4 regions of the Clostridium sp. DFI.1.208 genome follow, and region 1 is predicted to be linked to each of the others. Evidence: riboswitches for the same ligand, from Rfam matches in the RefSeq annotation. Region 1 holds a riboswitch; each other region holds the start of a gene.
What was found. A riboswitch is a leader RNA that binds a small molecule or an ion and turns the genes downstream of it on or off. The one in region 1 is predicted to bind thiamine pyrophosphate.
Positions count from the first base shown of each region.

Region 2: it holds a riboswitch for thiamine pyrophosphate, as region 1 does, so the genes downstream of both, NE665_RS18085 (ABC transporter permease) here and NE665_RS05475 (TenA family protein) in region 1, are expected to answer to the same signal.
Region 3: it holds a riboswitch for thiamine pyrophosphate, as region 1 does, so the genes downstream of both, NE665_RS06790 (HAD family hydrolase) here and NE665_RS05475 (TenA family protein) in region 1, are expected to answer to the same signal.
Region 4: it holds a riboswitch for thiamine pyrophosphate, as region 1 does, so the genes downstream of both, thiC (phosphomethylpyrimidine synthase ThiC) here and NE665_RS05475 (TenA family protein) in region 1, are expected to answer to the same signal.

Region 1 covers NZ_JANGCA010000007.1:87,881-90,082, reverse strand. The annotation lists gene NE665_RS05480 (relaxase/mobilization nuclease domain-containing protein) at 1-716, shown strand, start outside; TPP riboswitch at 774-873, shown strand; TPP riboswitch at 933-1,030, shown strand; gene NE665_RS05475 (TenA family protein) at 1,097-1,771, shown strand; gene thiD (bifunctional hydroxymethylpyrimidine kinase/phosphomethylpyrimidine kinase) at 1,768-2,202, shown strand, end outside.
Region 2 covers NZ_JANGCA010000044.1:7,229-9,430, forward strand. The annotation lists gene tuf (elongation factor Tu) at 1-79, shown strand, start outside; gene NE665_RS18075 (hypothetical protein) at 180-398, shown strand; gene NE665_RS18080 (YbjQ family protein) at 379-690, shown strand; TPP riboswitch at 746-834, shown strand; gene NE665_RS18085 (ABC transporter permease) at 897-1,664, shown strand; gene NE665_RS18090 (ABC transporter substrate-binding protein) at 1,661-2,202, shown strand, end outside.
Region 3 covers NZ_JANGCA010000009.1:89,809-92,010, forward strand. The annotation lists gene thiD (bifunctional hydroxymethylpyrimidine kinase/phosphomethylpyrimidine kinase) at 1-729, opposite strand, end outside; gene NE665_RS06790 (HAD family hydrolase) at 726-1,370, opposite strand; TPP riboswitch at 1,428-1,531, opposite strand; gene NE665_RS06795 (carboxypeptidase M32) at 1,843-2,202, shown strand, end outside.
Region 4 covers NZ_JANGCA010000013.1:36,141-38,342, forward strand. The annotation lists gene thiC (phosphomethylpyrimidine synthase ThiC) at 1-895, opposite strand, end outside; TPP riboswitch at 993-1,099, opposite strand; gene NE665_RS08780 (ATP-binding cassette domain-containing protein) at 1,435-2,202, opposite strand, start outside.

The DNA.
Region 1 (2,202 bases):
CGGGACAAGAAAATTATACCCGATGCGATACGCTCAAAGGCGATTATACAGAACAGGCCATCAAAGAACGGATTGCCGGTACACGGACAGTAAAACCCCGCCATGCCTTTTCTAAAAAAACGGTTTCCAAAGTTGGATTGCTGGTTGATATTGAAGCTGCAATCCGTTCCGGCAAGGGCCCTGGTTATGAGCGCTGGGCAAAAGTGTTCAATCTAAAGCAGCTTTCTCAGGCAGTGCTCTACTTAAAAGAACATGGCGATATGGGTTATGAGGATCTTCTGGAAAAAGCCAACGCCACTACCACTAATTTCAATACCTTATCCGTTCAGATCAAAGATCTGGAGTCAAAAATGAACGCCAATGCCGAGCTGCAAAAACAGATCGTAAACTATGCGAAAACGCGGGCTGTCTATGTAGAATATCGCAAAGCCGGGTACAGCAAAAAATTCCGAACAGAACATGAAGCTGAAATTCTGCTGCACCAGGCGGCAAAGAATCATTTTGACGAGCTGGGAATCAAAAAGCTCCCCTCTGTCAAATCTCTCCGGGAGGAATACACCGATCTTCTGGAACAAAAACGGAAAGCCTATTCTGCCTATAAGCAGGCCAAAAATGATATGAAAGAACTTCATAATGTTCGGGCCAATGTGGAATACCTATTAGAGATTTCTTCCCCACCACAACCGCAGCGCAGCACAGAAAAATCCCGTCAATAAGGTTTGCTAACTTGAATTCTATAGACCTTGACTTTCCGGGACTTCTTAACTATAATAATACTCAAGCAGGGGGACTACCTTGTAGTTGAGAAGGTTAAAACCTGACCCTTTGAACCTGTTGGCTAATACCAACGCAGGGAGCTAAAGAATACAGATTCGTATTTTTTGGACATTCTCTGTTTTGGGAATGTCCTTTTTAATTGAATAAGATATGATATGTGTTTGCGAGGGAACTGAACAAGTTGAAAAAGGTAAGACCTGACCTCTGGACCTGTCGGCTAATACCGGCGTAGGGAAGCAATTTCTTACGCTCGTATTGCGTCTGAAAGAGCTTCTAATTGTTTTAGAGGCTCTATTTTTTTATTTTAGGAGGAACAAACATGGCATTTATGAAAGACATTTTAACCCGCAACATCCCCATTTGGGAAGAATGTGCAGCTACCCCATTTGTGCAGGAAGTGCAAACTGGAAAGCTACCTCTTGAAAAGTTCAAGAGATATATGATTCAGGATAGTATCTATCTGAAAAACTATGCCCGTATATACGGCAAGGCAATTTTTCATGCTGATACATTAAGAGAAATTCAGCTTTACTATTCCATGCTGAATTTTGTAAATGATACGGAATCAGAAGTGCGTCTGGATTATCTAAAGCAATTTTGCATGACGGATAATGATATTGAACTGATCGCTCCTCTGCCTGAAAATCAAAATTACATTGATTTCATGTTTGAGATTGCGTCACATGGAAAGAATGAAGAAATTTTAATGGCGGTTCTTCCCTGTATGTTAAGTTACAGCTATATATTCCGCAAACTGGCGTCTGTCCCCACAAGCAGAGAATCAAGATATTGGGACTTTATCAAAGATTATGCGGATGAACAATATGCAGAAAGCTGCAAAGAATGGTCTGCTTTTGCAGAGCATAAATGTGCCGGGTTATCAGTAGCAAATAAAAAGTATCTGGCTGATATTTTTGAAAAAGCAAGTTTGTTAGAGCTTGCTTTTTGGAAGATGGCCTATCGGAACGAGAGAATGGAGGAAAATGCAAAATGAAAAAAGTATTGTCCATTGCCGGATCAGATTGCAGCGGAGGTGCAGGTATTCAGGCTGATTTGAAAACTTTTTCTGCTCACGGTGTATTTGGAATGAGTGTTATTGTTTCTGTTGTTGCAGAGAACACCAGCCGTGTTATCGACATCCAAGATATTACCCCGGATATGATTGAAAAACAGATTGACGCCGTATTTGAAGATATTGAAGTGGACGCAGTAAAAATCGGTATGCTTTCTACACCAGAATGTATGAAAGCGGTGGCAAAGAAACTATTACAATATAAGCCCCAAAATGTCGTAATCGACCCGGTTATGTATGCCAAAAATGGCTGCCCATTGATGAATCCTACGGCGGTTTCCACCTTGATAGACACAGTAATTCCACTGGCCGATGTACTTACTCCGAATATTCCAGAGGCAGAGAAAATAGCA
Region 2 (2,202 bases), on a different contig from region 1:
CGAAAACAATACAAAGTTCTCTATCCGTGAGGGTGGACGTACTGTAGGTTCCGGTAACGTTACAGAAATCATCGAGTAATTTATAAAAAACACGGAAAAGAGCACGAATGTGCTCTTTTTTCTGTATGTTGTACTTTTTTGTAGTATAATACAGGTAATGACAGAAGGGAGTGGGCGGTATGAACAGAAAAATGCTGGCACCCATCGTAATTGGAGCCATCATCGCATGCTATATGATGATTTGGATCAGCTCTCTGTTTTTTCTGGATGCACCAAAGATTATCATAATCCTGTTTGGTGTTCCTATGCTGGCACTGCTTTTTCTGTGGATACATGTTGTCAAGGAACGACTTGACGAGATAAGGAGTGGAGAAGAAGATGATCTTAGTAAATACTGATTACATTACCGGAAAAACACTGAATATGCTGGGGCTTGTAAAGGGAAGTACAATTCAGACAAAGAATATCGGTAAGGATATTTCGCAGGGCTTTAAGACACTGGTTGGTGGTGAGCTGAAGGCATACAATGAAATGATGAATGAGGCACGTGCACTGGCAACGAAGCGTATGGTGGAGGAAGCAGAGGCCCTTGGTGCCGATGCTATTGTGAATATTCGCTATGCGTCCAGTGCAATCATGGGGGGAGCCGCAGAGGTCATTGCCTATGGTACAGCGGTAACCTTTCTGTAAAAGCAGCTTGTCTGCTTTTTTCTTTTCTTTTTTACACGATGCGTGTATAATGATACTGTCATGACAGGGGTGCCGTAAGGCTGAGACAGTCCCTTATGACCTGATCTAGTTAATGCTAGCGTAGGGAGTCATATCTATCTTGAGTATTAGATTGGTTCACTTACGCCTCACAGAGGTGTTTTTTTAATGGAAAGGAGAAACATAGGATGAAGCGTTTTAAAAGATTCGGCATGCCGCTTCTCACACTGCTTCTGGTGCTGGCGGTATGGGAAGGCTGTGTTCATGTATTTGATATCGATTTGTATATCCTGCCGGCGCCCTCAAAAATTATACAGGCGCTGTTTGTAAATCGTGATGTACTATGGATGCATTCGCTGGTTACGCTGCAGGAGGCTGTCATCGGCTTATTGATTGCCACACTGCTCGCGATCGTTATCGCTATCGGCATGGATCTTTCCCAGCTGTTTAAGCACAGCATATTTCCCCATCTGGTTGTCACACAGACCGTACCGGTCATGGTGCTGGGACCGCTGTTTTCCATATGGCTGGGCTTTGGTATGGCGCCGAAGATTCTAATGGTCATCTTCATGTGCTTTTTTCCGGTGGCAATCGCCTTCTGTGATGCGCTGGGGAAAGTAGATGAGCATCAGATCAGTTTGCTGAAAAGCTTCGGAGCGAAGAAATGGCAGATATATGCATATGTGAAAATACCGGCAGCCTCCACTGCATTGTTTTCCGGCTTGAAGGTAGCTGCGACCTACTGTATCGGCGGAGCTATCGTTGGAGAGTGGCTGAGCGCTTCCGCAGGCCTTGGGTATTACATGATTCGAGTGAAAAACGGCTATATGCTGGATAAGGTGTTTGCCTGTGTAGTCGTTGTGATTGTCCTGAGTCTTCTGCTGCACGGGGCGGTGGTGTTGCTGGAGGCGGTACTGTTTCCATATGCAAGAAAGAAAAGAGGGAAAACGACATGAAGAAATTAGGCTGTATGCTGATGGCCATGCTGATGGCTGTTGCGGTGAGCGGATGCTCTGATAATAAGGAAGCATCAAAAGATAAGGAAACGACTAAGAAGGTTACGCTGATTCTGGATTATCTTCCGAATACCAACCATACCGGCTTTTATGTGGCGAAGGATAAGGGGTATTTTAAGGAAGAAGGCTTGGATGTGGATATCATAGAGCCGGGAGATGATGCGACAAGCGCTACGCTGGTTGCGGCAAACAAGGGGGAATTTGGTGTCAGCTATCAGGAGGATGTCACCTATGCGCGAACAGCAGAGGTGCCGCTGCCCATTCGGGCGATTGCAGCCATCATCCAGCATAATACAAGCGGCTTTGTATCCCTGAAAAAGGAAAACATCAAGTCTCCCAAGGATTTTGAGGGTAAGGTCTATGCCGGATGGCAGGCACCGAGCGAGGAGGCAGTCATCAAAGCGGTGATGAAGGCCGCAAAGGCGGATTTCTCCAAGCTGACGATGGTTGGCGCTGATGGAAGCGGCTTTGCAGCATT
Region 3 (2,202 bases), on a different contig from region 1:
ACCGTCACGCAGCGCTCCGCTGATATACGCCTTCGCCCGTTCTACCGCACTCGTCATATCATAGCCCATTGCCAGATTGCTGGCGATGGCACTGGATAATGTACAACCGGTTCCATGAGTATTTGGGTTATCGATTTTTTCACAGCAAAGCCAGTGAACATCTTCCTTATATACCAACAAATCATCGGCACGATTCATGGAATGCCCGCCCTTCATCAGAATATACCCGTCATAGTCCTGTGCAATTACAGCAGCGGCCCTTTGCATATCCCTGCGGTCATGTATCCGCATGCCACTCAAAACCTCTGCCTCCGGGATATTGGGGGTGATGATATCGGCAAGAGGAAGCAGCTTTGTTTTCAACAGCTCCAGCGCAGGCTCCTCCAACAGAGCGGAACCGCTGGTGCTGACCATAACCGGATCAACGACAATACGCTCGATTGCATACTGCTTCAGCTTTTCCACAATGACAGTGATCAGCTCCGGTCGGGAAACCATGCCGATTTTTACCGCATCCGGACGGATATCCGTGAAGACGCAGTCAAACTGTTCCTCTAAAAATTGCGGTGTTACATTCATGATGGAAGTTACACCGGTTGTATTCTGCGCCACCAGTGCTGTGAGAATACTCATTCCATATACCTCATGTGCCATAAAGGTTTTTAAATCAGCCTGTGCTCCGGCTCCTCCCGTAGGATCAGTTCCGGCAATCGTTAGAACCGTTTTCATATGCATTCTCCTTTCAAATCGTCCAGCGACAATAAGGCGGCATCCGCCAGTGTACAAATTTCATCCCATTGCTCCTTGCCGGCAGCATCATACACTGCGGTAACATGAAAGCCATGCGCTTTCAATGTCCGAATGGCATGCAGGGCATCCTCTACAAACATCGTTTCCGCCTTATCCGTATGCAGCATGGCAGGCATGAGCGCAAACAGACGTCCATCCTGCTTATCATAGGGCAGCTCCTCACAGCTTGCGACAAAATCCAGATACTCCAGCAGACCGTTTCGCTTCAGGGCCTCTTCTGCGCAAATCCGCTCACATGCCGTCAGAACACCCATCCGCATACCTGCTGCGTGCAATCTTTCCAGACAGGCCTTAGCGCCCTTCTTGGCAACAACCTCCTGCTTGTAGCGTCGCCGTATGATTGTATAAACCTCTGTACGCATCTGTGCCAGAGAATCCGGTATTGCATACCTCTCCTTCAGATAACGGATAGCCTCTGTCATCGTCATCAGCTGCAATGCTTCACTGAGATTATCAGCGGCTTTGATTCCCTTTGCCTGAAGATATACCACTGCCAGATCCTCCCATACCCACATGGAGTCCATCAGCGTGCCATCCAAATCAAATATGTAACCCTTCATATGCTGAACCTCCTTCCATGAATAATGAAAAAAGGGCTATGCCATGTATGCATAACCCGCGTTTTATGTGCAGTCCCTACGTTGGCATTATCCAAATCAGGTAATCGGTCGAAGTTCACAACTTCCTCTCAGCCTGTCTACAAGCTCCCTTATTTCCATGCACATCATATCATTTCCACATAGCTTCGTCAACAAGCATTCGTATCTTGTGACAAAGCTTTTTATGGATGCATGCTGGCTGGAAGTATATAAGCAGCGGACTGCATGATGAAATCCGGAAGCAGGACTTTTGTGAATGGCTTGCATTATCATATGTTTCCCCACACTTTTCGCATGGACATGAAAGTTTTAACGAAAGCGTTTATTTCTATAACAATCTTACTTTCTTTCACGCGATCACGCTTCATCTTTTTCTTAGGAACAGTTACGTTTCTTCTCCAGCTGTGATACAATACATAACAGAGGTGATAACATGGATTTAGAAGCTTTTTTTCATGAGTATAAAGAAAAAAAGAATGCCTATCAGATGGCACTGAGCACAATGTATTATGATCAGGCCACGATTGCACCAAAAAACGGCATTCCCTACCGCAACCGCATGTCGGCAATTTTATCGGGAGAAGCCTTCGATCAAATGGCGAATAAGGAAAGTATTGAGAAAATTGAAGAACTGGCAAAACAGGAGAATGTAAGTGCAGAACGCAAGAAAGAGCTGCAGCTGCTGTTGCGGGAGCTGAACGATCTGCGTGTGCTTCCAAGAGAGGTATACGTGGAGTACAGCAAAACCATTGCGGACAGTGAGGCCGCATGGCATGAGGCAAAGGAACAGGAC
Region 4 (2,202 bases), on a different contig from region 1:
CCGTCACGATTGGCCCCAGTACATAAAACGGTGCTCCCTTACAGATTGTTTTCTGCAGCTCCATATTTGCCTGTATCTGATGAAGGGGCATATGACCCGGCCCCTCGATGATTACCTGCACATCCTGTGCCCATGCGCGCTGCGTCAGTTCTCCCAGTGTGACCAGCTCTTCGATTTGTGCGATATCTCCTGCATCCTCCAAGCAGCCGGGGCGGCAGGCATCCCCAAGCGACAAAGTCACATCGTGCTCTCTGCATATCCTTAAAACTTCATCGAAATGCTCAAAAAACGGATTTTCATTTCCGGTGATTTGCATCCAGGCGAATATGATGGAGCCACCGCGGGATACGATATTCGTCATTCGCTTCTGTTTCTTGAAGCGTGCAGCAGTCTGTCTGTTGATCCCACAATGAATCGTCATAAAATCAACACCGTCCTCTGCATGCATGCGGAAGACATCCAGCCATTCCTGTGTCGTAATGTCCTTCAATGCTTTATTGTAATATACCACTGCATCATAAATCGGTACTGTCCCAAGAATGGCGGGGCATTCTGCAACCAGCTTTCTGCGGAAGGTTTGCGTATCGCCAAAAGAGCTTAAATCCATAATAGCCTCAGCTCCCATGTCAACGGCATAGCGCACCTTTTCCAGTTCCATATCCAGATCAAGACAATCTCTGCTTGTCCCCAGATTTACATTGATTTTCGTCTTCAGCATGCTGCCGATTCCATAGGACTTTCGGCATTTATGATGCTTGTTGGCCGGAATCACCAGCTCTCCAGCAGCGACCAATCGGCATACCTCTTTCTCGTCTAACTGTTCATAGGCAGCGACAGCCTTCATTTCTTCTGTGATAATCTGCTGTCTTGCAGCATCCATTTGTGTTGTGTACATTGCAGTATCCTCCTATATAGTAAAAAAGCTGTAAGCCTGCTACGGTGTCAGCTTTTTATGATTTCTTTGGATGACAACAGAATAAAGTCCAGTCCTGCTGTGCTTCTCTATAAAATCCCTACGCCGGCATTACCCGTATCAGGTTCATTGGGTCCCGGAGCAATTTCCGATCTCAGCCATACGTAGGCACCCCATTTATCTGTACGAAAGTATTACACCACAGAAAGACAGGACTGTCAATGCAAATTTATCGCAAGTATTGTTTTCGCATCTTGATTTTCTTGTGGTACACTTACCTCCGCTTCAAAGGAAACATCAGAAGTACAATGCAGATTTATCGCATGTAATACCTTGCGCATGCTGATATCCCTGCGACACACTTACTTCCGCTTCAAAGAAAATGTCAGAAGTACAATGCAGATTTACTGAAAGTAATACCTTGCGCATGCTGATGTCCATGCAGCACACTTACCTCCGCTTCAAAGAAAATGTTAGAAGTACAACTGCATCGTCATCAACAATTCAAAGGAAAGCATCGCTTAGCTAAGCTCTTCCATGAATCGCTCAGTTTCCAGCTCCTGCAGTTTATTATGTGAAATCCACAGTACAGAATCAAACACCTCCTGTATAAACAGCCGGTCATGGGAAACGGCCAGAATACAACCCGGAAAATCCTTTAGAATACGGCGTATGACAGGACTTGTCAGTGGTGAAAGATTTCGCGTTGGCTCATCCAGCAGAAGGACATTGCAGCCCTGCTTGATAAAGCGCAACAGATACAGCTTCGCCTTTTGTCCCTCACTCAGCTGATATACCGGATGCTCCATTTCCTCTCTTGTGAATTTCATGCGTCCTAGCAATTCCCGCGCTCTGGTTACATCATCTCTGTCACAGGCTTCCAGTAAAAACGTTACCGGTGTGTCCTGTTCAGAAAAAGCTTCTGCATAATTCTGCGGCATATAGCCAAGCCGGATATCCGTATGAGTTTTCAATATATTATAGATTTCTTTCATCAACAGGCTCTTTCCACTTCCGTTTTCACCGGCAATCACCGTTTTCTGTCTGCCATAAAGGGTGATGTGGATATCCTTTAGGAGTACTCTTTTCTCTGTTTTCAATTCCTCTTGATGAAAATCAAGAATGCGTCGACTTTTTGGAAAGCCCTCTCCTTCAAAGAAAACATCGATTGCCTCCTCTACGCTGTCCACATGCGCATAGCCCTCCTTCTCCAGTCTGCGATCCTGTGCCTTCAGATTTCTCATTTTCGTCTTTAATGCCGCCGCATAAAACGGACTGCGTACCGTATC